3 regions of the Fusobacterium ulcerans genome follow, and region 3 is predicted to be linked to each of the others. Evidence: riboswitches for the same ligand, from Rfam matches in the RefSeq annotation. Region 3 holds a riboswitch; each other region holds the start of a gene.

Region 1 (10,381 bases), 1.4 Mb from region 3:
GTATGTCCGCAGGAAACTCAATGTGAAGGAAAATGTATACTAGGAATAAAAGGTGAGCCTGTATCTATTGGTAAATTAGAGAGATTCGTAGGAGACTGGGTAATAGCCAATGGAATAGAATATGAGATAAAAGAAAAGAATAACAAGAAAGTTGCAGTCATAGGAGGAGGACCAGCAGGACTTACAGCAGCAGGAGACTTGGCTAAGATGGGATATGATGTAACTATTTATGAAGCGCTTCACAAACTGGGAGGAGTATTAAGCTATGGGATTCCAGAGTTCAGACTTCCAAAGGAAAAAGTAGTGGATAAGGAAATAGAAAATCTATACAAGCTGGGAGTAAAAGTAGTAACTAATGCTGTAGTAGGAAGAACATTTACAATAGATGAACTCTTGGACAGAAAGGGATTCTCAGCAGTATTCATAGGAAGCGGAGCAGGACTCCCAAGATTTATGAATATCCCCGGAGAAAACTATAATGGAGTAATATCAGCAAATGAATTTCTTACAAGGGTAAACCTTATGAGAGCTAATAAATCTGATTATGCAACACCTATAAAAATAGGTAAGAGAGTAATAGTAGTAGGTGGAGGAAATGTTGCTATGGATGCTGCCAGAACTGCTAAGAGGCTGGGAGCAGATACAACAGTAGTCTACAGAAGAGGAGAAGCAGAACTACCAGCTAGAAGAGAAGAGGTAGAACATGCCAAAGAAGAGGGAATTAAATTCCATTTTCTAGTATCGCCTACAGAAGTAGTTGGAGATGAGAAAGGCTGGGTAAAAGAGATCAAATGTATAAGAATGGAGCTTGGAGAACCAGATGAAAGTGGCAGAGCAAAATTCTCACCAATAGAGAACAGCGAATTTATAATAGAAGCAGAAACAGTAATAATGTCACTGGGAACATCACCAAATCCACTTATAGCTTCAACAACAGAAAACCTTAAAGTCAATAGATGGAAAGGAATAGAAGCAGAAGAGGAGACTGGAAGGACTTCAAGAGAGGGAGTATTTGCAGGGGGAGATGCAGTAACAGGAGCAGCCACAGTAATACTTGCAATGGAAGCAGGAAAGAAAGCAGCAGCAGAAATAGATAATTATTTGAAAAATAAATAAAAAAATCATCACCCATGAGGTAATTTTACCTTGTGGGTGATTTTTTGTTTTGGCAGTTTATTTCTATAAATTGTGATGAAAAAGATGAACTTTTTGAAACAAAAATTTTTTAAAAAAAATGTCTTGAAAAATATTAAGGAAATAAATAGATTAAGAGAGATTTGAGAAGAAATTCAGAATGCTTTTTATTAGTGCCTTTATTCTGAATTTTATTTTTTTAATATACAAAAATAGAATGTTATGATAATATATGAATCGTTGCATTTGTAAAAAATTTAAATATTTTTAAAAAATATTAAAAAAGAAGTATTAGATATAAATAAGTCAGTATATATTACTATGAGTTTAAAGGAGCGAAAAATGGAGAACAAAAGAAACACAAAGAATCAACCATTCTGTTGGCAGGAAAAAAAGATACTGAGATTATTAAGGAATCAGTATTATGGGGGTAAAGAACATGACAAGCTTAGAAACTTGTATCTGACTCTTACTGAAATCTATAGTGATTTTAATGGACAGGATATCAAATACTACACTCAGACAATAGCCAGATACAGTGGTTTAACCAAGGAATGGATACCAAAAGGATTAAAAATATTTGAAAAATTAAAAATGGTACAGCTGATAGAAGACAGAGACAAGGGAAAATTTAAAGGGAAAAGATTAATATTCACTCCTGAAAATATTGAAGAAATAAAAAATTTTCCCAATACCGAAAAAATCAATGATGATAAAATCATTCCTGAATTTTCAGAGCCATCAGAAGATATTTCTTATTTAGAAGATAATAAAAGAGTAAAAGATATAAATAATACACACACAGGGGAAGAGGAAAAAGCGAATGATAATCTAAAACAGGAAAATTTAAGTGATGCTCCAGTAGAGATACAGGACATATTAAAAAAATATAAGGAGCTGAATCTGCCAGAATACAACTATCGTCCAGACAATCATATACTCTTGGGAGTATGGAGAGAACTTGGAGCTGTAAAGCTGTTTGAAGCATTGACGCTGATGTCAAAGTCAGAGTTTGTTAAGAATAATATGAGCATCAACAGTATTTTCAAAATAGAAAATCTGAAGAAGGCTCTCAATGGAAATTTCAAGGACAAAAGAAAAATGAACAGAGATAGAAATGATCCTAAGAAAATAATAAAATTCAGAGCATCTAAAAAAATAAAATAATTAAAAGTGAGCCACCTGAAAGAACTATCTGTTACAACCAGATAGTTTTTTTTATTTACATATTTTTAAAAAATAAAGTTACTTGATAAAATAAAGCTTGTATGGTAAAATGAAAAAAAGGGGAAAGAGGAATCGGTAGTTGAAAATATAATAGAATTAAAAGGCAATATAAAATTTATCGAGGAGGCTTTTAAAATGAAAAATTATGATGCAGTGGTAATAGGATTTGGAAAAGGCGGAAAAACTTTAGCAGGACAAATGGCAGATAAAGGTTGGAAAGTTGCTGTCATAGAAAAATCAGATAAAATGTATGGAGGAACTTGTATAAATGTAGGATGTATACCTACAAAATATCTTATAAACGAAGCTGCTAAGAATAAATTTAAAAAATTAAATTCTTTTGAAGAGTATGCCAAAGAATATAAAAATATTATAGAGAATAAAAATGGGCTGATCTCACTTTTCAGAAAGAAAAATTATGATAATCTTAATGATAAAGAAAATATAGATATATATACTGGAGAAGGTTCTTTTGTAAATAAAAAAGTTATTGAAGTAAAAATGAAAGATGAAGTTATTCAAATAAAAGGAGAAAGAATATTTATAAATACAGGAGCAGAAACTGTTATTCCTCCAATAAAGGGATTGAGAGAGAGTAGATATGTCTATGACAGTGAAGCTATAATGGAACTGAAAGAACTTCCTAAAAAACTTGTGATAATAGGTGGAGGATATATTGGTCTGGAATATGCAGATATGTATAATAATTTTGGTTCAGAAGTAGTAGTTATAGAAGGAAGTCCTTTATTTATAGCACGTGAAGATAGAGAAATAGCAGATGAAATCAAAAAAGTTATGGAGAGAAAAGGAATAAAATTCATACTAGGAGCAAAAGTTGCAGAGATATTAGAAAATGAAGTGAAATATGAAAAAGATGGAAAAATAGAAAGTGTAATTGGAAATGCTGTTCTTGTGGCAGTTGGAAGAAAACCGAATATTAAAGGGTTAAAATTAGAAAATGCTGGAGTAAAAGTTACAGAAAGAGGAGCTGTAGAAACAGATGATAATCTTCATACATCAGCAGATGGAATATGGGCAATGGGAGATGTTCATGGAGGGCTGCAATTTACATATACTTCTCTTGATGATTCACGTATCATCTATAATGAACTTTTTGGAGATAAGAAATATACATTGAAAGATAGAGGACCAGTGCCTTATACTGTATTTATAGAGCCTCAATTTTCGAGAATAGGAATGACAGAAGAGGAAGCTTTACAAAAAGGATATAAAGTAAAAACTTCAAAAATTTTAGCAGCCAATCCTAGAATGAAAATATATGGAGAGACTGATGGACTATTAAAAGCTGTTGTAGATGCAGAAACTGGAAAAATATTAGGAGCATCTCTGTTTTTCAGACAGTCAGGAGAGGTTATAAATAATATAAGGCTTGTAATGATGGCAGAGAAAGATTATACTTTTTTAAGGGATGGAATATTTACTCATCCTACAATGAGTGAAACATTAAATGACCTCTTTGATCAAATAAAATAAAAGCATAAAGGAGAAGAGATGAAAAATCAATATGAATTACCATGTAATATAGCACAGACTTTGAATATAATAGGGGATAAATGGACTCTTCTGATTGTTCACGAAATAATGCTTGAAGATAAAAGCTACAATGAGCTTTTGAGCAAATTAACAGGAATAGCCTCTAATCTTCTTTCAGGCAGATTAAAAAGTCTAGAAGAAGATGGAATAATCAAAGGAGAGCTATATCAAAAACATCCTCCTAGATACAAATATACATTGACTGAAAAAGGAAGAGACCTTGAGGATGTGTTCAATAGTATAATTCTTTGGGGAAGCAAACACTTAGACAAATGTTATAAAAATCTGGTAGATAAAAAAACAGGGCATAAAGTAGAAATCAAATATTATCTTCCTGAAACAAAAGAATTGTTAGACAAAGAAAATGTTGAAGCGAGATAAAGAGGCTAAAAATCTAATTTTTTCCCAAGAAAACCCTTTACTAAATCAGGGGGATGTGTTATATTGTAGATATAATACATTTTAGTTTTAAAGAATGTATTTAAGAGGGGAAATAACAATTTTTTACTAAAAAATATAATATTAACAAAAAAATTTCAAGTTCATAAAAAATAAATTGCAAAAAAGTGATTACTAATGTCAAAAATTAATTAAGGGGAGAGAAATATGGCATTATTTTCAAAGAAAAATAACTATTACTACATTAATTCAAATCATCAGATAAAAAATAATGAACTTGAAGAAGCTCTAACATTGGCAGCAGATGGAATAGGAAAATTTGCTCTTAATGATGAATTAACAATCTTGTATTTCAATCAAGGTTTATGTAATCTTGTTGGTGAAAAAGCTGAAAATGTTGAAATACAAGGATTTAACAGCAGCTTATACATTCATCCAGATGATGTAGAGCTTGTAAAAGAAAAATTTCTGGAAGCATCTAAGACTATGGAAAAAACTTTTAAAATGAGATACAGACTTATTCATGTAGCAGGACATTCTATTCATGTAAAAGTAAATGGATTTTTTACAGGGGAACTATATGAAGGTAAATTTCCAACTGTTTATCTTATTTTCACAAATATCTCATCATTAGTTCAAATGAATCAAGAATTGGAAATGGAAAGAAAACGTTATGCAATGTTTACTGATCTTCTTTTAGAAAGCTATTTTGAGTATGATGTAAAAAATGATATATTAAAAATATTTGATAATACTAATTTTTATATATTTCCAGATAAAGAGATAAGGATGTTCAGTAAATTAATTGGAGATGAAAATTCAGTGAATACTATACAAAACTGTATTTCATTGTACGAATGTATAATCTCTCAAAAAGATTGTGAAAAAGATATAGAGTTTTTAGTGGATAATGAGCAAAAAAATTGGTTTCATATGAAATACCACAAACTTTTAGATTCTGATAATGCTTTGGATAAGATTATTGGGTCATATAAAAATGTACATAATGAAAAAATATTTGAATTAATGCAAAATCAATATAATTATGAATTGAAAAAGAAAGCTGAATATGATGCAGTTACTGATCTTTTAAATAGAGCTACTTTAGAAGAGCTTATTTCTCTGAATTTGAAAATAGATATCATGAAAGGGATAAATATTTTTATGATATTTGATGTGGATGATTTTAAAGAGATAAATGATACATATGGACACCCGTTTGGAGATATAGTTTTACATAAAATTGCAGATATATTTAAAGAATCATTTCGTTCTGTAGATATTATAGGCAGACTAGGTGGAGATGAATTTGCTGTATTTCTTCCACAGATATCGTCAATTGAATGGATAATTCAAAAATTAAAAGGAGTTCTTCCAAAAGTTAAAAGGCTTTCTAAAGAACTGAATATAGAAAAATCTATATCTATAAGTATTGGAATTTATGAAATACAATTTTCTGATAGCTTTAGAGAAATATTCATTAAAGCAGATAAAGCTTTGTACCAGGCTAAAAAAAGTGGAAAGAATGGATATGAATTTTATTCTGATTAACTAGATAAACCAGATTCTTTATTTTGGAATCTGGTTTTTGTATATTTATAATTAAAAATTATTCCTTAAATAGTTAAGCATCTATCATATTCTTCTTGAATACTAAATTTAAACTTGAAATTTTTTAATATAACATAAAAAAATAGGATTCTTGTACTAAAAAAGAACTATTTTTCTTCCATATAAAAGAAAAAAAAATTTCATATTGACATTAAAATGAAAATAATGTATTATAAGTAAATCTTAAAAGTCCTATAGTTTATATAGGACTTTTATTATAACACTATTGAAATTCTTAGGGAAAGAGGAGGGAAAATGGACAGCGTATTGCAGGTAGTAAAGAGCATTAATAATGTTCTTTGGAGTTACTTATTGATTTTTTTACTGTGTGGAACAGGAATAATGTTTACAGTGATGCTGAAAGGAGTTCAGGTCACTAGATTTATGGACAGTGTTAGAAGGGTATTTCATAGAGGCTCAAGAAAGGGTCAGGCAGATTCCAAAGGGATGAATTCATTTCAATCTTTAGCTACTGCTGTAGCAGCACAGGTTGGAACTGGAAATCTGGCTGGAGCAGCTACTGCTATAGCAGCAGGAGGACCTGGAGCTATATTCTGGATGTGGGTAACAGCTTTTTTCGGAATGGCAACTATATTTGCTGAAGCTGTTCTTGCTCAGATATACAAAGAGGATATAAACGGAGAAGTGAGAGGTGGACCAGCATTCTATATCAGCAAAGGATTAAAATGCAAAGGTCTGGCAGTATTTTTTTCCGTAACTATAATAATCGCTCTTGGGTTTGTAGGAAATATGGTACAGGCAAATTCTATTGGAGAAGCATTTAAGGAAGCCTTTGGAATAAATCCAATTATTATGGGAGCTATAACTGTTGTTGTAGCAGGTCTTATATTCAGAGGCGGAGTAAAGCAGATAGCTTCCTTCACAGAAAAAATAGTACCTTTTATGGCTGTATTGTATATGATAGGAGGACTATATATACTTCTTTCTAACTTGAGTGGAACTATTCATGGAATAGAAATGATATTTGTAGGAGCATTCAACCCTAGAGCTGCCACAGGTGGACTGTTGGGAGTGGGGGTAAAGCAGGCTGTAAGATATGGAGTTGCAAGGGGATTGTTTTCCAATGAAGCAGGAATGGGAAGTACACCTCATGCCCATGCTATAGCCAAAGTCAGGAATCCTATAGATCAAGGTATAGTGGCAATGTTTGGAGTATTTTTTGATACATTTATAATACTTACTATAACTGCTCTTATAATATTGTCAAATGTACCGATAGATGGAAAAATGACAGGGATAACATTGACACAGTTTGCATTTAAACAAGGAATGGGACAATTAGGAACAATATTTGTAGCTGTTGCTCTTCTTTTCTTTGCTTTTTCTACTATTATAGGCTGGTATTTCTTCGGGGAAGCAAATATCAGATATCTTTTTTCCAGTAAGAAAAGTGTGGACATATATTCATATGTGGTTTTAGTTTTCATATTTCTAGGCTGCCTTTTAAAAGTGGAGCTAGTATGGGAACTTGCTGATATGTTCAACGGACTTATGGTACTGCCTAATATAATCGCACTTATTGGATTATCCGGTGTAGTAAAAAAAGGACTGGAAGAATATAATAGGAAAGAAGGAGACTTTAAATAGGAAAGAACAATTTACTTTAAGAAATTTTCAATAGTGTGTAAGAAAAAGAAAAAATTTGACAAAAATGTTTTTAAGTAATATAATCGAATCGTAAAAAAGAAAATAATAATTAAAACTGCTAGGGGAGCTGAAAAGCTGAGAAGGATAAAACCTGACCCTTGGAACCTGATCTGGATAGTACCAGCGGAGGGAAGCAAGTTATCTTTTCAGCCTTATTTAGAATTATCTGGCAGAAAGTAGCACATTGCTCTATACCGTTTGGTATAGGGCATTTTTTATTTTCTGCCCTATAACTCAGGAATAAAAAACTTAGGAGGAAAAAATATGTATTCAACACAAATGGAAGCAGCAAAAAAAGGCATCTTCACAAAAGAGATGGAGATAGTAGCAAGAGATGAAAATATGACAAGGGAAGAGCTTATGGAAAAAATGGCTCAGGGAAGAGTTGTTATACCAGCTAACATCAATCATAAAAGTCTTTATCCAAGAGCCGTTGGAGAAGGAACTAAAACTAAGGTTAATGTAAATCTTGGAGTATCAGAAGATTGCTGTGATTACTGTGGAGAGATGGTAAAAGTTCAAAAAGCTATTGAATATGGAGCAGATGCAATAATGGACTTGAGTACTTTTGGAGATACTAAGAAATTCAGAAGAGAGCTTGTGGAAAAATCAACAGTTATGCTTGGGACAGTACCTATGTATGATGCAGTTGCAAAGCTTGGAAAAAATATAAAAGACATGTCTGTAGAGGAATTGTTCAGAGTAGTAGAGGAGCATTGTGAAGATGGAATTGATTTTCTTACTATTCATGCAGGTCTAAACAGAACTTGTGTAGATAGATTAAAAAATAATAAGAGACTGACTAAAATAGTAAGCAGAGGAGGTTCAATATTATTCCAATGGATGATGCTGAATGATAAAGAAAATCCTTTCTTTGAGCATTACGACAGACTCCTTGATATCTGTAGAAAATATGATGTGACACTTAGTCTGGGAGATGGACTTAGACCGGGAAGTATTCATGATTCAACAGATGCACCACAGATTCAGGAGCTTTTAATACTTGGGGAGCTTACAAAAAGAGCATGGGAAAAAGATGTACAGGTAATGATAGAAGGACCAGGTCATGTACCTATGCATGAGATTGTAACAAATATGCAGATTGAGAAAAAATTATGCCACAATGCACCTTTCTATGTATTAGGACCTTTAGTTACAGATATAGCTCCTGGATATGATCACATTACAGCAGCTATTGGAGGAGCTATTGCAGCATCATCTGGAGCAGATTTTCTTTGCTATGTAACACCAGCAGAGCATTTGAGACTGCCTACTCTGGAAGATATGAAAGAGGGAATAATGGCATCGAGAATAGCTGGACACGCTGCTGATATAGCAAAGGGATTAAAAGGAGCTATAGAGTGGGATCACAGAATGAGTAAATTCAGAGGAGAGCTTAACTGGAAAGGGATGTTCAGCGAATGTATAGATCCTGAGAAGGCAGAAGCTTACAGAGCATCCTCTGCTCCTATAGAAGAGGAAGTATGTACTATGTGTGGAGATCTTTGCCCAATGAAAAGATGCAATGAGATTTTAGATTAATATTACAAGGAGAAAATATGAATATACTTTTAAATGGAAAGGACTATTCATCAGAAAAAATATCCACTGTAAAAGAGCTTCTTATGGAACTGGAAAGAGAATGGTCGATAGAACTCGGTGGAGCAGTTGTTCTTGTAAATGATGAAATAGTAAAAAAAGATAGATGGGAAGCTACTGAAATATCTGAAAATGCAGAAATAGAAGTACTTTCTTTTGTATCTGGAGGGTAGAAGAAAGTTTGATTACTAGTTATTTATATGTAAAAAACCAAGGATTGTTTCATATTCGAGAAACTTGATTAATTAGGCTCATGGCAAAGAAGGATTACAACAGCTTTGCTGTTGCATCTCAGTAATTATAACAATTAAAATTGCTTAATTACTGGAACTCAGCTTTGCCTCAAACAGTTATATTTTTTAGCGTTCAATTTCGCTGTATTAATCTAACTTTCTTTCATAAATTACACAATCCTTTAAGTTTTTATGAAAAATTATATATTTTAGATAGAAAAAAGGAAGGTAAAATGGATAAGTTTATATTAAAAGGACATGAATTTGGAAGCAGACTTCTTACAGGTACTGGAAAATTTTCAGATAAAAATTTAGTAGCTCCTATGTTGGAAGCCAGTGGGTCACAAATAATAACTATGGCATTAAGAAGAATAAATTTTCAAAATCCTAAAGAAAATATATTGAATTATATCCCTAAACATATAACTCTTCTTCCTAATACATCAGGAGCAAGAACAGCAGAGGAAGCTGTAAAGATAGCGAGAATAGCAAGAGAAGCTGGATGTGGTGATTTTATCAAAATAGAGATAATCAATGATTCTCAATATCTTATGCCAGATAATTCAGAAACAATAAAGGCTACAAAAATACTAGCTGATGAAGGATTTATTGTACTTCCATATATGATGCCTGACCTTATAGCAGCTAAAAGAATGGAAGATGCAGGAGCAGCAGCAGTTATGCCTTTAGGGTCGCCTATTGGTTCTAACAGAGGAATAGTAACTAAACCCCTTATAGAAATGATGCTGGAAACTAACAGAGTTCCTATCATAGTAGATGCTGGAATAGGAAGACCATCTGATGCTGCAATAGCTATGGAGATGGGATGCGACGCTGTCCTTGTAAATACAGCAATAGCTACAGCACAAGATCCAGTGAAAATGGGAAGAGCTTTTTCATTGGCAGTAGAAGCTGGAAGGGAAGCTTTTCTGGCTAAAATAGCAGAGGAAAAGAGA
Region 2 (10,381 bases), 1.0 Mb from region 3:
AATAAGAGAATGTAGGAACACCTAAAGTTGCAGATTGATATGCTCCACAACCATTCCATGGGAACATAGGTGACCAGAGCGAACCTCCATCTTCCAATGTTCTAGAGAGATAATATCTTTCCAGTCCCATATCATCATATACTTTATAATACATTCTTCCTGGAATAATATTTGCTAGATATTGATCTGTAAGAACAAAATCACAAAGAATTCCAGTCACAATAGTTGTAGCCACAAGGCTTCCAACTGAATGAATATATTTTATTACTTTTTCCAGAATTACTTCAGTAAATTTCGCCTTTTCCAAAATCCCTCCAAAACATAGAGCAAAAATTATAAGGGAAATTGTCCACAGCATTCCATTGACTCCACCTCGAGTAAGTAGCTTATTTACAATTTCTACATTAGTTTCTCCTACATATCCATTTTGCAGAACATCCAAAACATCTACAAGGCTTGCATTTTGAAAAATCATAGCAAATACACTTCCAACTGTTGCAGCAAGCAGCAATGAAGGAATAGCTGGAACTTTTTTTACAGCAGTTATCAATACTACTATTGGAGGTATCAATAACCATGGGCTAATAACAAAAGTTGTAGAAAGTGCATCTTTTATCAATTTTATATTCTCCAAATTTATTGATGAAGTATCATATCTTAATCCTATAATCAAATACAGTAAAAGTGCTATTAAAAAACTTGGAACAGTTGTATACATCATTGATCTTACATGCATATATAAATCAGTTTCCGCAGTAGCAGCAGCAACATTGGTACTGTCTGACAATGGAGAAACTTTATCTCCAAAATATGCTCCTGAAATAACCATTCCTGCTGTAAGTGCAGGGTTGATTCCCAAACCTGTTCCAATTCCCATAAGAGCTACTCCTATTGTTCCTCCAGAAGTCCAAGCACTTCCAGTTGCAACAGATACAATTGCACATAAGATACATCCAGTAGGCAGAAAAAACTTTGGTGAAATCAATTCCAATCCATAATAAATCATTGCTGGAACAGATCCTGCTAAAACCCATGACCCAATTAACATTCCTACAATCATAACGATAATCAAAGCCTCTACAGCTCTGTAAACACTTTCAATCATTCCATTTCTTATTTCAAACCAGCTGCATCCTACTTTCAATGCCATAGCCCCTGCCAGTATAGTTGAAATTACAATAGGAATATGTGGATCTACCTTTAATACAAGCATGGAATAAACAATAATTACTGCCATTCCTACAATAGGAACTAAAGCCTCCCAAATTTTAGGTTTTCTTGCTGTCCTCATATCTTTCCCTCCTTTATTTTTATTATGCATAATGTTCAGCATAATATACAGCAATTATTATGCCAATAGGAAAAGATGCGTTTTTCTTTAAACAGCAGAAAAAATATTATTAAATTTAAGCAAAAACAGGAAATATATTTCCTAATTTGAGAAATATATTTCCTGCTTATTTATTCTTTGACAAATTATATTTTTAAATATATAAAATATTTTTATAATATATTTTTTCTTTTAAGCTGAATTTAAATTTTTTTATTATATTTTATATATCAAAGAAAGGTGTATCAATCTTTGAGTGATTGAATCCATTCTCTAAGATTGTATTCTAAAATTTTATTATTTAACTGACGTTTGCTGATATCCAAAGCAGCCGCAGCCTTAGATAAATTTCCTTTGCAATCTTTGATTTTAGAACGTATAAATTCTATTTCAAACTGCTCTCTTGCATCTCGTAAGTTTTCATCAGAATGTGAAACTGCATCTTCTTCTGTGTGTTGTAAATACCTTTTTGCATTTTTAAAATGAATAGCAGATCCCTCTGCTAAAACTATCAAACGTTCAATTATATTTTTTAATTCTCTAATATTACCCGGATAATGATAGTTTTTTAAAAAATTCATTGTTTCCTCATCTATATATTCTATTTTTTTCTTCAATTCCATTTCAAATTTTTTAACAAAGAAATGAATAAAACTTTCAATATCCTCTGGACGTTCTCGAAGAGGAGGAACACAGATAACAATTCCATTAATTCTGTATAAGAAATCCTCTCGAAGAATCCCACTCTTAACAGCTTCATAAATATTTTTGTTGGTTGCTGAAATTAATCTGATATTGACATCCATTTTTTTATCTCCGCCAACACGTTCTATTTTTTTGTCTTCCAGTACTCTTAACAGCTTTACCTGTGTGTTCATTGAAACATCTGCAATTTCATCAAGAAATAATGTTCCGTGGCTGGCTTCTTCAAATTTTCCTATTTTTTGTTTAATTGCTCCTGTAAAAGAACCCTTTTCATGTCCAAACAATTCTGATTCCAAAACTCCTTCTGAATATTCTTGACAATTAACAGGAACAAATGGAAAGGTATTTCTTTCACTTTTTTCATGTATATATCTGGCTATTACTTCTTTTCCTACTCCAGATTCTCCAAGAATTAAAACAGATATATTACTTTTTGCAACTCTTTTGCATATATCCAATATGTTCTGCATATCAGCATTATTAGATTCAAGCAGAGACATTTCCTTAGTTTGATTTTTTAGTAAACTATTTTCTAATTTAAGTTGTTTTAATTGCAAAAACCTCTCAATATCCAAAAGTAAAGTTCCCGGATCATTACTTTTAATAAAATAATTATATGCCCCATTCTGTATCGCCTGAACTGCTGTTTCAACTGTTCCATATGCAGTAACAATGATAACTCCTATCTCAGCATCATATTTTTTTATCCAATGAAGAAGCTCTATCCCTGTTTCATTTTTCATAATCAGATCTGTTACTACCATGTCAATTTTATGATTCTTGATGATTTCTCTCGCTTCTGCGATACAGGCAGCCAGATAAATACAATACCCTTTCTCCTCTAATATGAGAGAAAACATCTCTCTGTAATCTGCTTCATCATCTACAATTAAAATTTTATAATCTGCAAGCATCTAATTCTCCTTTTTAAAAATGAATAGAAATAAAAAACTTTGTACCTATCCCATATTGACTTTCAACTGAGATATCTCCATTATATTTTTTAACTTCATTATATACAAGATATAGCCCCAGCCCTGTACCATGTCCTTCTCCTTTTGTTGTATAAAAAGGATCAAAAATATAAGGAAGTGCTTCTTCTGATATTCCCACTCCATTATCTTCAATTAAAAAACGAAGAGAATCCTCTGTAGTAGAAATAGAAATTTGTATTAAATTGTCCTCTTTATCAGCTAAAAAAGCATCAATTGCATTTTCAATAAGATTAATTAAAATAATATTAACAGCCTCTATATTTAGAGTTACTGTAAAATTCCCCTCTAAATTAACATGATATTGAATTTTTTTAGCTTTTAACTTTGTTTCCATTAAAGTCATTATATTACTTACTATTGTTTCAATGTTTTCCTGAGTACATTTATCTGATGCTGTTCTTGAAAATCTAAGTAAGTGTTCAATCAAATTATTAACCCTTTGAATTGAATTTTCCATCATACTGATAGCTTTTTCTTGGGATTTATTAGATACTTTCATTTTAATAAGATAAATTCCATTTCTTATTGTTCCAAGAGGATTTCTTATTTCATGTGCCAAACCAGCTGATATCTGTCCTATAGTTATCATTTTATTTTCTTGATGGAGCTTTCTCTCTATAATAAGTTTTTCTGTTATATCTTCTATACTTAAAATTCTAAGCTTTTCTTCTCTTGAAATATAAGGAGATAGTTTAACTTCATAACATCTGCTTTTTATTGTTTTTCTAAATTTAAGGCTAATATCTTCCTTCCATTGAGAATATTTTGATATTTCCAATAGTTCAGATAAAAAAGAAAATTCAAAAAGGCTTTTTTCCACTACATCCTTCCTGCTTTGAGAAAGTAAAGTCAAAAAGGCTTGGTTGCATTCTATCACTACACAGGCTTCATTTATAATAAACAGAGCTATATCCAGATTATTCAATATCATACTGATATTTTTCTTATTTTCTTCAATTTCTTTTGTTTTCTCCAACACTCTTCTTTTAAGAAAATAATTCCATATATAAAGTCCAATTAAACATATAAGCAAAATAATTGCAATATTAATAAATGACTCCAGCTCTCTTTTTTCTCCTCTTATAGACTCGGAAATTCCAAACCATTTCTGTTGAACCTTTGGCACTATCTGATTTTTCTTCATCTGTAAAATACCCTTATTAAGTACTGTCAGCAGCAGATCAGAATCTTTATTCACAGCCAATACTACATCCTTTTCATATAAAAGAATCACATTGTATTTCTGAGTTTCATAAACATTGTACTCTTTCCAATAAGTAGAAATAACAACTTCATCTCCTATTGCAGCATCAACAACCCCCTGCTGCAAAAGTTCCAGAACTGTTTTTGTATCATTAACTGGAACAAATTGAACCATTGGTTTTCTTTCTTCTTTTAAAAAATTATTGATATACTCTGCTGCTAAATCTCCTTTTGGAATTGCTATCTTTTTTCCTGACAACTCCATAATATCCAGTATATTACTTCCATCCTTTGGAGAAATAACTACAGTTTTCAACCGATATATCCGAATAGAAAAATCAAATTCCTTTGCTCTGCTTTCACTGGGAAACATATCACATACATCAATTTTCTGCTCTCTCAAAGCTTCCACTAAATTGTAAAAAGTATACATATTTATAGTAATAGGTGTTGCTGTTTCAATTGACAGAAAATTTACATAATCAACAATCAGTCCAGCATACTCTCCTGTAGCTTTATCATAGTAGGAAATTGGAGGAGCGGTAATATCACTTCCCAGCCGAATTGGGCTATGAACCTTCAAATAATCCTTTTCCCTTTCTGTAATAGGTGATGAATATTTCAAATATGTTGGAAGAGTTGTTCCATATTTCATAACTACAATTTGATTCCATAAAATAATACATACCACTACCATAATTACAAGGATGAAATGTTTTTGAATATTTTTCATAAAAGCCCCCCAGAAGTTTTTATATATCTTTTATCTAAATTGAAATTTAGTATTTTAAAAAATATAAGAAAAGAGCTAAGATAGAATTTTTTTGTCCTTCTCAGCTCAATTTCACTTTTCTCTCTTTTTGATATTTTAAATATTTTCAGCTGCTTAGAGCAGATATCATTTACTTTAACATTCTAAGTTCCTTTTCAAATCCCTCTATCTCTCTTTTAGTCATAAGTCCTGTAACTAAAGAAAAATATTCAGGCAGACGAGTCTCTGTTGCCCATTTCAATTCATAATCCAATAACCTGCTTGAAATTCCTCCTACATCAAATCCCATTGATTCAAGAGAATATCTCATCATATCAGGATGCTGGCATTGAGTATTATTTTTTCTAGAACAGTCATCACATATTTTACAGCCCCCAGCAGAAAGACTTTTACTTCCTTCATACCTTTTCTCCACTCTCAAAAGCTCCATCATTATTTTATCCTTCATATATTTAAGAGTTTCTGTAGTATAGTCATTTATTTTCTCTTTTGTATTTACTTTATCCAAAGTCTCTTCATCAAAAATAATTTTAACTCCTACAAGATATATGTAGCTGTAATTTTTTAGATAATCTTCTACATCAAAATTATAGGGAGGACATGACCATGTACTTCCATAGTTTCTGCATTCCTTACAGAATTTTTCAAACTTTTCTCTATCACAGTAATCTTTTTTCAATTCCTCCATAGATATCTTTTTGGATGTTACCTCTGTTCTATACATTTTTTCCTCCAGATTAGAATATTCTATATCCAAAAACTAAAGATAATTGTTTCAATCTATCTGATCCTCTTCTGTCTCCATCTATTTTTGTTTCTGAATAAAGAAGCTCTGCTTGGAACGGCATAAAGTCTACTCCAAATCCTCCAGCTATATATCCTTTTCCATCTGGACTTGAATTTCTTACACTTTCATTTGTCATAAGCACTCTACCAGCTTTTAATACAATGTATGGTTCGAAAAATACTGGAAGAAGATTCCATCTTGCTACAAGATATACTGGAACTGTTCCTATATCAGTACCTCCAGTTTTCCCATTATATGCTATCCCTGCTCCCAAATCAGCAAGAAGAAAATCCTGAGTTGCCTCAAAACTAAATGTTGGTGCATAATTTTCAAATGACCCGCTCTCATGATTGTATGAATTAGTTTCAGTTATTGCTCCTATTCTTAAATAACCATCTACGGCAAAAGCTGACATTGAAACTGCAAAAAATATCATCAGTAGTATTTTTTTCATAAAATCCTCCTTAAATTCTTTTACTTTTTATTTTTTATATGATATATTAGATTATACAACAAAGAATAAAAAATATAAAGCAGTTATTTGACAAACCTTATATTCAAGTGTATAGTTAGTTTGTATAATTAAATATTATCATACGGGAGCTGAAAAGCTGAGAGGAAATTTTATTTCGACCGTCAAACCTGATTTGGATAATGCCAGCGTAGGAAATGTTTTGAAGTTGTCTTGTTATCTTTCTCAGGCAGCTTTTTTTATTGCTCCCAAAATTTCTAGGAGGATGTTATGAAAAAATTTGTTTTATCATTATTTTTATTATTGTCTGTCTCTTCTTTTTCAGAAGAAATAGTAGTTTACGGACCCAGCTCTACAAAATGGATAGGAAAAACTTTTGCTCCAATATTTAAAGAAAAAACTGGAGTGGATATTAAATTCATATCTATTGATGGACTTGTATCAAGACTTAAACTTGAAGAAAAAAATCCTAAGGCAGACGTTGTTATTGGACTGACTTCTTTAAGCACTGAAATAGCAAAAAAGGAAAATCTTATCACTCCTTATATCCCTAAAAATACTTCTAATATAAAGAGTAATGACTTTATAATGGATAAAGAAGGATATGTAACTCCTTTTGACTATGGACTTCTTGCTATCAACTATGATACAAAAAAAATCCCTGTTCCTCCAAAAAATCTTACAGAACTTGGAAAACTGGAAAAACAGCTTTTAGTTGAAAATCCTGCTACTTCATCTACTGGGGAAGAAGCTCTTCTATGGAGTATAGCTCTCTATGGAAAAGACTGGAAAGATTTCTGGACTGCTTTAAAACCTGCCATATATACAGCTGAACCCGGTTGGAGTGAAGCATTTGCTAAATTTACAGCTGGTGAAGCTCCTATGATGGTTGGATATGCTACAAGCAATCTTTTCTTTTCACAAGATGAAGAACAAAGCAGATTCAGCAGCTTCCTTTTAGAAGATGGAACTTTTATGTATTTAGAAGGTGCATCTCTTGTAAATAAAAAAGAAACAAAAGAGGGAGCTAAAAAATTTATGGAATATATTCTTAGTGAAGAATTTCAAAGTCTGGTTCCTAAAAAGAACTATATGTTCCCAGTTATTGAAACTCCTCTTACTGAAGAATTTAAGTTTGTTCCAACTACAGAAAAGACTGTAAAGCTTAGTGATGAACAAGTAAAAGACCTCGTTAATAATCTTGATAGATACAAATCAGAATTGATAGAAATTTTAAAAAAATAACATGAATTTTCTCTTGAATTTTTCTAAAAAGTATGATATTATAATCAAGATATAGAAAAATATAAGGAGGCTATGGATATATGAAGATATTTGATGATAAATTGAATATATCAGTTTTTATCTTAGGATTCTTTTATTTTATTTTTCTATTTTTAAATATTTTAAAAAACATTTTTATTATAGGGAATGGAAGTCACATCATTTTGTGATTTTCATTCCCTTTTTTATATTATTGTATTCATGGGAGGGTAATATGAAAGATTTTATATCAATAAAAGATTTGACAAAAGAGGAAGTCTTAGAAGTTTTGAATTTAGCTCTTGAATTATCTGAAAAACCAGAGCCTAAATTAATAGATGAGAAAATAGTGGGAAGCCTTTTCTTTGAACCATCTACTAGAACAAGATTATCTTTCACTTCTGCTGCATATAGAATTGGAGGAAAAGTTCTAGGTTTTGATTCTCCAGATGCTACTTCTGTTAAAAAAGGAGAATCTCTAAGAGATACAGTAAAAATGGTAGAAGCTTATTCTGATATCATTGTTATGAGACATAATATAGAAGGTGGACCTAAATTCGCCTCTGAAGTTTCAAAAAATCCTGTAATCAATGCTGGAGATGGTTCTAATGAACATCCAAGCCAGACACTTTTAGACCTTTTCACAATAAAAAAAGAACTGGAAAAAATAGAAGGTGTCAAAATAGCTTTTGTTGGGGATCTTAAATATGGAAGAACAGTTCATTCTCTTACTAAAGCACTTGAAATGTTTGATGCTGAGTTCTACTTTGTAGCTCCAGATTCTATCCAGATACCTGAATATATCACAAAAGAGCTTGATGAAAAAGGAATGAAATATTGTATCTGCTCTGAATATGAGCCTATTCTTTCTGAAATAGATGTTCTTTACATGACAAGAATCCAAAAAGAAAGATTTGAGGATATTGAGGAATTTAACAAAGTCAGCGGAGTATATAAAATATCAAAAGAAACAATAGTTGGAAAATGTCAGGATCATATGATTGTTATGCATCCGCTTCCTAGGGTTGATGAAATAAGCGTAGATTTAGATGATACAAAACATGCTCTATATTTTAAACAGGCTGCCAATGGAGTACCTGTGAGAGAAGCTATGTTTGCTCTTGCACTGGGAGTAAAAAAATCCACTGCCCCTGTTAAAGAAGAAAAAAATGTAGTAGCAAATGATAAAATTGTATGTTCTAATCATAAATGTGTAACTCATTTTGAAGAAACACCAAATAAAGTAGTAGTAAAGGATTATGGGAAATTCTGCTACTATTGCGGTAAGGAAATAAAATAATTTAATATATATGATTTGTAGGAGGAAAAATGTTTTTAGAAGATTGTCTAATTTTAGAAAATAAACACATTGCAGGACAAAATTATCTTATGAGATTAAAAGCTGAAAAAAGCATTCCAGTATCAAAAGCTGGGCAGTTCTTTATGATTCAATGCAAGAACAAGCTTCACATCTTAAGAAGACCAATCAGTCTTCACTATGTAGATAAAAATAAAATGGAGCTTGAATTTTACTATGAGGTAAAAGGTGGAGGAACAAAAGAATTTGCTGAGATGAAAGCTGGAGAAAGTATAAACATCCAAGGACCTCTTGGACATGGATTTTCTACTGATATGACAGGTAAAAAACTTCTAGTAGTTGGTGGTGGAATGGGAATGGCTCCTATGAAGCTTCTTGTAGAAGTATTAAAGAAAAACAATGAGGTTACTTTCATAGCTGGAGGAAGAAATGCTGATGCTGTTGAAATCCTTTCTAACTTTAACTTTGATGGTGCTGATCTTCATATAACTACTGATGATGGTTCTGCTGGAACTAAGGGAACTGTTATAGTTAAAATGGAAGAGCTTATGAACAGTAAAAAATTTGATATGGTTTTCACTTGCGGACCTCATAAAATGATGGAAGCAGTAGCAAAAACTTCATCAAAATACAATACAGAATGTGAAATATCACTGGAAGAAAGAATGGCTTGTGGAGTAAAAGCCTGTGTAGGATGCTCTATCAAAACTAAAGAAGGAATGAAAAAAGTATGTCATGATGGTCCTGTTTTTAAATCTGAGACTATTGTTGACCTTGAACCTGCTGAAAGAACAGAAACTTGTTGTGGTAATTAATATTTAATCTGGAGGAAAAAAATGAATAGACTGGAAACTAAATTCTTAGGTGTCGATTTTAAGAATCCTATTGTCACATCATCTGGATGTTTTGGATTCGGACTTGAATATAGAGATTATTTTGATCCAAATGTACTTGGAGGAATAGTTGTAAAAGGGCTTACTATGGAGCCTAGAGATGGAAACTATGGAACAAGAATAGCTGAAACTCCTGGTGGAATGCTGAATTGTGTAGGACTTGAAAATCCCGGAATTGACTATTTTGAAACTCATATCTTAAAAGATATGAAAGAAGCTGGCATCACTACTAATATAATAGCAAATATCAATGGAAAAACTGTTGAGGAATATATAGAAATAGCTAAAAGAGTAGAGCAGATAAAAGAAGTAGATATAATAGAATTAAATATATCTTGTCCAAATGTAAAAGATGGAGGAATGGCTTTTGGAGCTAATCCAGAAGTTGCAGGAAGAGTTACAAGAGAAGTAAGAAAAGTAACTACTAAACCTCTTGTAGTAAAATTATCTCCTAATGTTACTGATATTGCATATATAGCTAAAGTTGTAGAAGAGAATGGAGCAGATGCTGTATCTCTTATCAATACTCTTTTAGGAATGGTAATTGATCTTAAAACTAAAAAACCTCTTTTAGGAAATACATTTGGAGGATTCTCAGGACCTGCTGTTAAACCAGTAGCTTTAAGAATGGTGTACCAAGTAT
Region 3 (10,381 bases):
TATAAGTGGAGCAGCAATGTCAATAGCTTGTATTTTTGGATATGCTCCACAAATGTTTGCTTTTGCTCTTTATGGAAATATGCTTGATAGAAATCCGGGAATGGCAGGTTATAGAATGGTATTTATGACAATGATAGGATTTGCAATATTGGGAGTAGTCATTACAACAATCTTATTAGGGATGATAAAAAAGAAAAAAGATCAGGAAATAGCAGATTAATAAAAAGATATTCAGGAGGAAAGAAATGTTGAAGTTAGGATTGGAAACAGAAAGTCTTCATTTGTGGTTACAGCATAAGAGAATGGATATATTCGGATTTATAGAAAAAGCTCATGAGTTTGGATTAGACGGAGTTCAGATAAATGTTATAAAAGATTATAACCTTGATGAAAACTGGGGAGCTTTAGAAAGCAACTCTGATGAACATTTAAGAAAAATAAAAGAGTTGTTGAATAAATATGGAATGTATGTGGAATTAGATATGAGAAATCTCGATTATGATCGTCTTGTAGAAGTTTTGGAAGTGGCTAATAAACTTGGGGCAGAAGTAATCAGATCATATATTCCAATCAAACCTCTTGAAAAGAAAGAAAATGCTTCTGGAGCAGAGGGAGCCTATGACTTTGCTAAAGTGCGTTATGATTTTGATATGAAATCATATGATGAAGGAATTGAGAAAGTAAGAAAAATCATTCCATTATTGGAAAAATATAGAGTGAAACTTGCATTGGAAAATCATGAGTATGAAACTTCAGAAGAATTAGTAAATGTGATAAAAAAGATTGATTCTAAATGGGTAGGATTCCTGTTTGATTTTGGAAACTCTATGATGGCTTGGGAAGAGCCAGTGAAAGCAGCAGAAAATATGGCACCATATACTTATACAACTCATTTTAAAGATCATATAATAATAGAAGAACCAGAAGATAAATATGGATATGTAGTTTGTGGAGTTCCAGCTGGAAGAGGAAATATTGATTTAGAAAAATGTTTTAATATTTTGATGGAAAAATCACCTCTTACTAGAATAAATGTAGAAAGCTGTCATCCATATTGTGCTCAGTTTAAAAGAACACCAGGAACTGGGGGAGTAGAAAAAGTAGGAGAAGGAACTTTTAAAGTTGAAAAACATCCTTATGACTATAATATTATAAAGCCAGCACAATATTATTATCCTCATGAAGTATCAGAAGAAATGCTGGAAAAGTTATTAGAGGATCAGTTAAATGGATTGGTTGAAACTGTAAATTATTTAAAAAAATTAAGAGACAACTATTCTAAATAATGCCACAGGATGTAGGAGATGTATTCAATGAATAAAAAAATAACTGATTATATTATTGTGTATATAGGCTGCATAATACAGGCGTTTTCAATTGTTTGCATTTTAAAACCTAATAATCTAGTCACTGGAGGAATAACAGGGTTATCTCTTACTATTGGAAAAGTAATAAATATGAATTATACATATATTTATTATGGAATATGTATTTTAATATTGATAAGTGCAAAAATAATATTAGGAATCAAAGAAGTAAAAAAAATAATATTATTATCTACAACATATCCATTGATACTTATATTGATGAATAATATAAAATTTAATTTTTTACAGGATACCTCTGACAAGATATTGATATGCATCTATTATGGTATATTTATGGGAATAGGAACAGGACTGGTTCTGAAAAAAGGATTTTCTCAAGGAAGTTCTGATACTGTAGCAAAAATCCTCCACAAAAAACTGCTTTCCTTTATGGGGATCAGTCAGGTCCTACTCTGTATAGATATAACTATTCTTATAATATCAGGATTTGTATTTGGAAAAAAAGCAGTTCTTTATGCAATTATAATGCAGATGGTGTACAGCAAAACTATCAGTGTAGTACTATTTGGTTTTGGTTCATCTCTGGTTAAGGTAGTAGTAATAAGCGACCAGCTGGAAAAAATATCTGATTTTATGAAGAATACAATAAATAGAGGATATAGTATAGGTTATGTTTATGGTGGATATAATCATATTAAAAGAGAAAAAATAATATCTGTATGTTCATTGAGAGAGGCTATGCTGATAAAAGATTTTATAACAAAAATTGATGAAAATGCTTTTATAAATATTGTGCCAACAATATCAGCATGGGGAAAAGAAGATGGATTGCAGAATCTTAAAGAAAATTAGAAAGTAAAATAAATTACCCATAAAATTGCAGGACAAAACCTTTAGTTTTATGGGTTTTATTTTAATCAGGAATGAAAACAACAAAAAACAATAAAAAAACATAAAAATATTTATAAAATCACAAAAATATGATAAGATTTATTTAAACAACTAGGAGTTTTGGCTAGGAGGAAATGGCATATGAAAGAAATTGAAATAATATTAGAAGAACTATCAGGAATAATATGGGGGAACTATCTTATAATAACCCTTATAGGCGTAGGGCTTTTCTTTACTATTATAACTGGAGGAATACAGATAAAAGGATTTCCTCTGGCAATCAAAGAACTTGTAAATTCACTGAGAGGAAAGAATGAAATAAAGGGTGAAGGAACTTTATCAGCATTTCAAGCTCTTTGTACAGCATTGAGCAGCTGTGTTGGAAATGGAAATATTGTAGGAGTAGCAACAGCTATTGCCAGTGGAGGGCCAGGAGCAGTATTCTGGATGTGGTTTGCTGGAATAGTGGGAATGGCAACAAAATATGCAGAGATAGTTTTGGGGATAATATACAGAGAAAAATCTGATGATGGAACATATGTGGGAGGACCAATGTACTATCTTTCAAAAGGATTGGGATGGAAAAAAATAGCAACACTTTTTTCTATATTAATGTTTTTGCAGATAAGTGGAGGAGCTCTTATTCAGTCTAATGCTGTTGCAATTGTTATAAAAGATATGTTTAAAATAAAGCCGATTTTTTCTGGAATAATGATGGCAGGAGTAATTACAGCAGTTGTTATTGGAGGAGTAAGAAGATTAGGAAAAGTAGCAGAAAGAATAATTCCTGTTATGACTATTACATATTTTATTGGTGGTTTGATAATAATAATTTCTAACTTTAATCATATAAGTTATGCTATAATAAATATAATAACTTGTGCCTTTAATACAGAGGCAGTAGGTGGCGGAGTTTTAGGTTATACAATTAAAGAAGCAATGAGATTTGGAGTAGCAAGAGGATTGTATTCCAATGAAGCAGGAGAGGGAAGTGCTCCAGTGCTTCATTCAGCTGCAATTACAGATCACCCAGCAAGACAGGGACTGTATGGTATACTTGAAGTATTTATTGATACAGTAGTTATCTGTTCCCTGACAGCTTTTATAGTTTTAACTTCAGGAGTAATGGAAATGAATGTATCTCCAGCAGTTTATGTGATTACAGCTTTTGGAACTATACATCCTATGTTTAGATATGTGGTAGGAATAAGTATGGTATTATTTGCATTTTCTACTATATTGTCTCAATGGTATTTTGGAAATGTAACTCTTACTTATATTTTTAATTCTAAGGTAGCTTCATATTTTAAATATGTGTTTGTATGTCTTGCAATAATGGGTTCTCTGAGCAGTTTAAAAATAGTGTGGCTGATACAGGACATTGTATTGGGATTGATGATAATACCAAATCTTATAGGGCTCCTTCTTTTAAATGGAAAAGTCAAAGATGCAACAAAGGATTTTTGGAATATGATAAACAGAGGGGAGATAAAAAAATATGTTAGCAAGTGATAGACAAGATAGAATATTAGAGCTGTTAGAAAGAGATGGAAGTGTAAAAACTTCTAATCTTGTTACCATTATGGATGTTTCACTTGAAACTATTCGTAGAGATCTGGATTTTTTAGAAAAACAAGGGTATCTTCAAAAAGTGTATGGAGGAGCTATTCTTAAGAATAAAGAGGGAAAAAATCTTACTTACTCTTTGAGAGAATCAAAGAATATAGAGGAAAAGAGAGAGGTAGCACTTTTAGCTTTAAAATATATAAATGAGGGAGATACAATAGCTCTCAATGGAAGTACAACAAATATTGAGATAGCAAGATTGATAAAGGATAAATATTCTTCTTTGACAGTTGTTACAAATTCTCTGCTTATAGCAAATGAATTAGCAGATGTAAAAGGAATAAATCTTATTCTGGCAGCGGGGATATATAACAAGACTGAGTTTGCTTTTTTAGGAGAGATAACTGAGCATTTCCTGCATAATTTTTCAGTTGATAAATCATTTATCTGTGTAGGGGGAATATCTCTAAAAAGAGGAGTAACTGATTTCCTTATTGAAGAGGTACTGGTAGAGAGAAAAATGGCTGAAATAGCTGAAGAAGTATTTATTCTGGCAGATTCAACAAAGATAGAGAATAATTCTCTTATAAAAATATGCGATATAGAAAATTTAGATTTGATTATAACAGACTCAAGATTAGATGAGGATATTTTAAAAAAATATCTTGAAAATGGAGTGAAAATTATAAATAAATAAACTAAGAAAAGAGGACAACTGGTTGGTTGTCCTCTTTTTAAGTTATATTATTTTTTTCCCATGATATTCAGGAGAAGGAATAGCAGCGACTACTTCATCAAGATTATCATTTGTAACTTTTCCAGCTATAAGGATAGTTATTCTTCCAGCAGCTTTCTTTATCATTGCATTAAGGATATCTTTTCCTTCCAGAGCAGTTTCTTTTGTACCAGAAGAAAGAATTCTCTTTACTCCAATCTCTACAAACTTATCTATCACTTCAACAGGATCTTTCAATTCATCTACAGCTTTGTGAAAAGTTACTTCCATAGGAGAGGCAAGATCAACAAGTTCTTTTAAAGTTTCAAAATCAACTTTATTATCAGCAGTGAGAACTCCAAGAACAACACCTTTTGCTCCTAATGATTTACATATTTTTATATCTTCTTTCATGATTTCTATCTCTTCTTTTGAGTAATAGAAATCCCCTCCTCTAGGTCTGATTATAGGGAAAGCTGGAATAGAAAGTTTTTCCATAGCCATTTTGATAGTACCATAAGATGGAGTAGTTCCACCAAGATACAGATTATCACATAATTCTATTCTGTCAGCTCCTCTTTTTTCAGCTGCAAGAGCTTCAGAAAATGATTCTACACATACTTCTTTTATCATAAGATTCTCCTTATTTTATAAATTTTTAATTTGTATTTTCAACTTGTTATATATTTTTTATTTCATTTTTTATATTATATCCTATATTTTGTCTTTATGCCAGAGGGAGAGATTTAAAATTTTAATATATAGTCATTTTTTCAGTGAAATGTTAAAATAGAGAAAAGGTAATAAAGGGGGAGAAAATGATATATATAAGCAAAGATTATGTGAATGACACACTTAAATGGGATAATAAAGCAGCAGCTCACTGCAAAGATGGAGAGATAGTAGTATTTGAAACAAGAGATTGTTATGACAATTCTATAACTAGTTCAGAAAGACCTCTAGGAGATAGAAGTGATGCTTTATCTAATCCTGTAACTGGAGCACTATATGTAGATGGAGCTGAAAAGGGAGATATATTAAAAGTTGAGATAAGAGATATAAAGCTTCGTCCATGGGGAGTAATGCGTTCTTCAAATATTGGAGGAGTTTTTCATGAGAAATATGATAAAAGAGAAGCTGTAATTTATTCTATCAGAAATAATAAAATATTATTTGATGATGTATTGGAATTAGATGTAAATCCTATGATAGGAGTTATTGGGACAGCTCCAGAAGGAGAAGAGGGAATTCCAACAATCACACCAGGAAAACATGGTGGAAATATGGACTGTAAAAAAATAACAACAGGTTCTACAATTTATCTTCCTGTAAATGTAGATGGAGGACTTCTCTCTATGGGAGATATCCATGCTTTAATGGGAGATGGAGAAGTTTTTATCTGTGGTTTGGAAACAGCTGGTGAGATAACTGTAAAGGTAAGTGTATTAAAAAATATAAAGCTTCCAGTACCATTTTTATACTCTGGAGAAAAGGTTATGACTATACAGTCTGCTGAAACTTTAGATAAAGCAGGAGATATGGCAGCAAAAGAGATGTTTGAGTTTGTAAAAAATGCTTCTGGGCAGAGCGATTTGAGAACAGGAATGCTTATGTCTTTAATTTCTGATATGGCAGTATGTCAAGTAGTGGATCCACTTCTTACAATGAGAGTTGAATTTCCTTTGGAAGTTCTTGAAAAGTATGGATATAAGCTTCCATAGGATAAATTAAAAACAGATAAATAATATAAGAATATTTATAGATATGGACAGATTATTTTTATAAAAATAAAGCTTTATTTATGGACGAAACATAATAAATCTAAAAAATATTTTAGGAGGTTTTGCATAATGAATGATGAATTGAAAATCAAGATGTACTCATTTACAATAGACTGTCTAGAGCCTTACAAATTAGCAAAATTTTATGCTGATTTGCTCAAATGGGAAATAGCTTTTTATGATAAAGATTATGCCTGTATTTGTCCTCCAGGAACATATCAAGGGGCATATCCTGGGATAACATTTCAGCGTAATCCTGATTATGTACCTCCTGTGTGGCCAGAAAAATCTGAAACTCAACAGCAAATGGCACATTTAGACTTTGCTGTTAATAATTTAGAGGAAGCAGTTCAGTATGCAATTCAATGTGGAGCAACAATGGCAGAGAAACAATTTTCTGATAGTTGGAGAGTTATGATAGACCCTGCTGGACACCCTTTTTGCTTGTGCTATATGAAGCCTGTTTTCAAGAGTCCTCATTTTGCATTGCTATGAAATACTGTAAATAATTTTATAATAAAAAAATAATTAAAAAAAATCCCAGTAATCTAGGTTGATTAAATCATTCTAATTACTGGGGTGTTATTCTTATTTATTTAAGGCAATATAATCCTTGTATACTCCCTCTTCTCTTCTTCTTGTAGCAGTTTTAGAAAGATAGCTTCCTTCAACAATATTTTCATATCCCATTTTGTTTATTATTTTTTTCATAGCATTGATAAATGGACATCTGTCAGAATGATGATTATCAAAAGCTACACATGAAGCAAAATGTATAGCAACTTCATCTTTAGTGATAAGATTTTCTTTAGCAATTAGTTTGTTGACATTTCCTAAAAGACTGTTGATACCTTTTCCATGACATCCCCCACATTGAAAGGTAAGAAATCTAAGTTCTTCACTTTTAGGGTAATCTTTAAATATTCCTGTTCTAGTAAAAAATGAATTCATACAATGAAAACCACTGCATCTTCTTTTGGCAATTTCACATTGAATAGTGATGATAAGTTTTATATTTTCCATTTCTCCCTCCTATGTTTCCTGTATAAAAATATAATAACATAAAACAAAGATTGAAGATATGATTTATATAAATAAAATTCATATTTTAAAATCCAGATTTTTTTAAGAAATGCTAGACATTCATAAGGAATAGTGATATTATAATTTAGTTGAATTACTGGGGTGCCCAAAAGGCTGAGATAGGAAAGTTCCTGAACCCACATAACTTGATTCGGATAATACCGGCGAAAGGAGTAATGTGTGAATTATTTATTTAAGTAATCAAACCTCCTTTTGCAGAGATAAAAGGAGGTTTTTTTAATGGGATTAAAAGATTGTTTATGGTGTATAGGTGGAGCAAGTAAGGGAGTATCTGGTTGTAGATTTTCTCTTTATCCAATGGCTGATAATTTTGTAGATATTATTCTTGGGGGACTTGAAAAAACAGACACATCAAAAGTGTGGAAGCAAACTGATAAATTAAGCACTTGTGTGAGAGGAAAAAGCACTCATGTATTTGATGTGGTTAAGGGTCTTTTTGTAAATGCTTATAAAGAAAATGTACATATGGCTCTTGAAGCTACTTTTTCTAAAGGGTGTCCAGGGGATACTGATGCAGATTCATTTATGGAAGTGGATGATGAAAAAGTAAATGAAAAGAATATTAAAGATAAAAAATTTAATGTTGTAAGTAAAATATCTTTCTACCCAATGGGAGAAGAGGACTATATGGAACATATAGCTAAAGCAGTAATGACAGCAAAAGACAAGGGAGTTTTTGCTAAAAGTTCTCACTATATATCTATTCTAGAGGGAGATGTTCATGATGTATTTGGTGTATTGGAAGAGATATTCCAATATGGAGAGGCAAATCTGTCACACTATATTTTACAGGTTACTATTTCAGTAAATAGTCCAACAAAAGACTAGGATATCAGGAGGAAAAATGTTTAACTGGAAACTAAAAGATGTAATAATGGTATCAATTTTTTCTGTAATATTTTCATTTATATATTTAGGAGCTGTATATTTTGCTAATTTTCTTGCAACAATACTTGCTCCTTTTGGATTGGCACCTTTTGCCTATGAGATACTTTTTGGGGTGTGGTTTATGGCTTCTACTTTTGTACCATATATCGTACAGAGATCAGGAGTAGCAGTAGTATCAGAAGTACTTTCTGCTCTGATAGAGGTTATCATGGGAAATATGTTTGGACCAATAGTTATTCTTTCTGGAATAATTCAAGGAATGGGGCCGGAGCTTGTATTTGCTAAGAATAAATATAGAAACTTTTCTATGATGAATATGTGCCTTGCAGCAGCAGCAGCTTGTGTAGCAAGTTTTATATGGGGATTTATTAGAGGGGGATTTGTAAAATATTCTCCAATGATGCTTTTATGGATGTTTATAGTAAGGCTTATCAGTTCAGTGGTATTTTCAGGAATCATCTGTAAAATTGCTGCTGATAAATTAGCTGGAACAGGGGCATTGAGTGGATATGTTCTTGGACAGAATAATGATCCTGAAATGGAAGATTAATCTATGGAAGAAGTTTTAAAATGTCAGGATATCATTTTCAAATATAGAGAGACATCAAAAGAAAATATAGTAGATGGATTTACATATTCTTTTAATAAAGGAAAAATATATCTGATAACAGGGTTTTCTGGCTGTGGGAAAAGTACTCTTGCCAATGTGGCAGCAGGACTTTATCCAAGCAGCAAAGGAATACTTTCCAAAGGAGAAGTAGTGCTCTTTGGAAAAGATATAAATGAGTATACTCCAGAAAAAAGAGCAGAATATATTATGATGATGTTTCAAAATGCTGATACTCAATTTTGTATGGATATAGTAAAAGATGAGATAATATTCTGTCTGGAGAACATTGCTTTTCCTGTGGAAAAAATGGATGAAGTAGTAGACAGAGTTTTAAATGAAACTGGGATAGAATATCTGAGAGCCAGAAAAATATCATCACTTTCAGGTGGAGAAAAGCAAAAACTTTCACTGGCATGTGTATTGGCAGTAGAGCCCAAAATTATAGTGTTAGATGAACCTTTTGCCAATGTTGATTATGAAAGCAGTCAGGAAATTGTAAATATACTGAAAAATATAAATCGAGATAAAGAAGTGACTATAATAGCTGTAGACCACAGAATATCTCTTTGGAAAGATATAGATTACACTCTTCTCCATTTAGGAAAAGGGTGTAGTTTTGTTGATAAAAATATTGATAAATATCTTGTTGATATAATAGATGAAGAGGAATATAAAAAAAATTATCTGAAAAAATGTGAAAAATTTAAAGATAGAGCAGATTCCATAGAGATAGAAAAATTAAAAATAGCATATGAAAAGGAATCGTTATTGGAAGATATTAATATTAAGATAAAAGAGGGAAGTATTACTTCAATAATTGGAAAAAGTGGAGCTGGGAAAACCTCTCTTCTTAAAGCAATAGCAGGAATCTCTAAAATATTGTCTGGAAATATAAAAATATTTGGAACAGATATCAAAAAAATCAAAGAGAAGATATTTATAAATACTATAGGAATAGTTTTTCAAAATCCCCAAAATCAATTTATTACATATAAAGTGATAGAAGAGATAATGTTTACTCTGAAAAAAAGATATCCTAAAGAGAATGAAAAAATTCTTTTAGAGAAAGCAGAAAATTTATTAAAAGAATTTGAACTTTACAGATACAGAAATTTTTCTCCGTTTTCACTTAGTCAAGGGCAGCAGAGAAAACTTGCTGTTTTATCTATGTTGGGAGCTGGACAGAAAATAATCCTTTGTGATGAGCCTACTTATGGGCAGGATAATAAGACAAGCATAGAGATAATGGAGTTTCTTAAAAGAAAAGCTGAAGAAGATGGAATCACTGTGGTAATGGTATCTCATGACAGAAATCTTGTATTCAAATATTCAGACTTTATCTATGAAACAACAGATGATAAAAATATAAGGAGAGTGGAAGTATGATAAAACTCAATCCAGGCTATAAAGGACTGACTATATTTCTAGTTTCTCTACTCCTTTCTTTTGAATATAATTATTGTTTAAACTTTTCAGTATTCTGTATATGTATTATGCT

What was found. Region 3 has a riboswitch for thiamine pyrophosphate ahead of C4N20_RS07160 (YkoF family thiamine/hydroxymethylpyrimidine-binding protein). Riboswitches for the same ligand answer to the same signal wherever they lie in the genome.
Region 1: linked by a shared signal. The riboswitch ahead of thiC (phosphomethylpyrimidine synthase ThiC) and the one ahead of C4N20_RS07160 (YkoF family thiamine/hydroxymethylpyrimidine-binding protein) in region 3 are both predicted to bind thiamine pyrophosphate.
Region 2: linked by a shared signal. The riboswitch ahead of C4N20_RS11680 (thiamine ABC transporter substrate-binding protein) and the one ahead of C4N20_RS07160 (YkoF family thiamine/hydroxymethylpyrimidine-binding protein) in region 3 are both predicted to bind thiamine pyrophosphate.

Annotation. Positions count from the first base shown of each region.
Region 1 covers NZ_CP028105.1:2,877,044-2,887,424, forward strand. Annotated here, with positions in the region: gene C4N20_RS13260 (bifunctional dihydroorotate dehydrogenase B NAD binding subunit/NADPH-dependent glutamate synthase) at 1-1,116, shown strand, start outside; gene C4N20_RS13265 (hypothetical protein) at 1,477-2,301, shown strand; gene C4N20_RS13270 (FAD-dependent oxidoreductase) at 2,497-3,855, shown strand; gene C4N20_RS13275 (winged helix-turn-helix transcriptional regulator) at 3,874-4,296, shown strand; gene C4N20_RS13280 (sensor domain-containing diguanylate cyclase) at 4,522-5,865, shown strand; gene C4N20_RS13285 (alanine/glycine:cation symporter family protein) at 6,181-7,533, shown strand; TPP riboswitch at 7,644-7,742, shown strand; gene thiC (phosphomethylpyrimidine synthase ThiC) at 7,858-9,135, shown strand; gene thiS (sulfur carrier protein ThiS) at 9,153-9,365, shown strand; gene C4N20_RS13300 (thiazole synthase) at 9,659-10,381, shown strand, end outside.
Region 2 covers NZ_CP028105.1:2,518,441-2,528,821, reverse strand. Annotated here, with positions in the region: gene nhaC (Na+/H+ antiporter NhaC) at 1-1,291, opposite strand, end outside; gene C4N20_RS11700 (sigma-54-dependent transcriptional regulator) at 1,576-2,949, opposite strand; gene C4N20_RS11695 (ATP-binding protein) at 2,963-4,966, opposite strand; gene C4N20_RS11690 (DUF2284 domain-containing protein) at 5,136-5,729, opposite strand; gene C4N20_RS11685 (hypothetical protein) at 5,743-6,246, opposite strand; TPP riboswitch at 6,379-6,478, shown strand; gene C4N20_RS11680 (thiamine ABC transporter substrate-binding protein) at 6,535-7,509, shown strand; gene pyrB (aspartate carbamoyltransferase) at 7,763-8,827, shown strand; gene C4N20_RS11670 (dihydroorotate dehydrogenase electron transfer subunit) at 8,857-9,660, shown strand; gene C4N20_RS11665 (dihydroorotate dehydrogenase) at 9,682-10,381, shown strand, end outside.
Region 3 covers NZ_CP028105.1:1,522,803-1,533,183, forward strand. Annotated here, with positions in the region: gene C4N20_RS07115 (MFS transporter) at 1-220, shown strand, start outside; gene C4N20_RS07120 (sugar phosphate isomerase/epimerase family protein) at 246-1,286, shown strand; gene C4N20_RS07125 (YitT family protein) at 1,314-2,180, shown strand; gene C4N20_RS07130 (alanine/glycine:cation symporter family protein) at 2,361-3,731, shown strand; gene C4N20_RS07135 (DeoR/GlpR family DNA-binding transcription regulator) at 3,718-4,482, shown strand; gene C4N20_RS07140 (copper homeostasis protein CutC) at 4,525-5,133, opposite strand; gene C4N20_RS07145 (acetamidase/formamidase family protein) at 5,319-6,221, shown strand; gene C4N20_RS07150 (VOC family protein) at 6,351-6,776, shown strand; gene C4N20_RS07155 (CGGC domain-containing protein) at 6,870-7,304, opposite strand; TPP riboswitch at 7,453-7,554, shown strand; gene C4N20_RS07160 (YkoF family thiamine/hydroxymethylpyrimidine-binding protein) at 7,605-8,213, shown strand; gene C4N20_RS07165 (ECF transporter S component) at 8,230-8,823, shown strand; gene C4N20_RS07170 (ABC transporter ATP-binding protein) at 8,827-10,269, shown strand; gene C4N20_RS07175 (energy-coupling factor transporter transmembrane component T family protein) at 10,266-10,381, shown strand, end outside.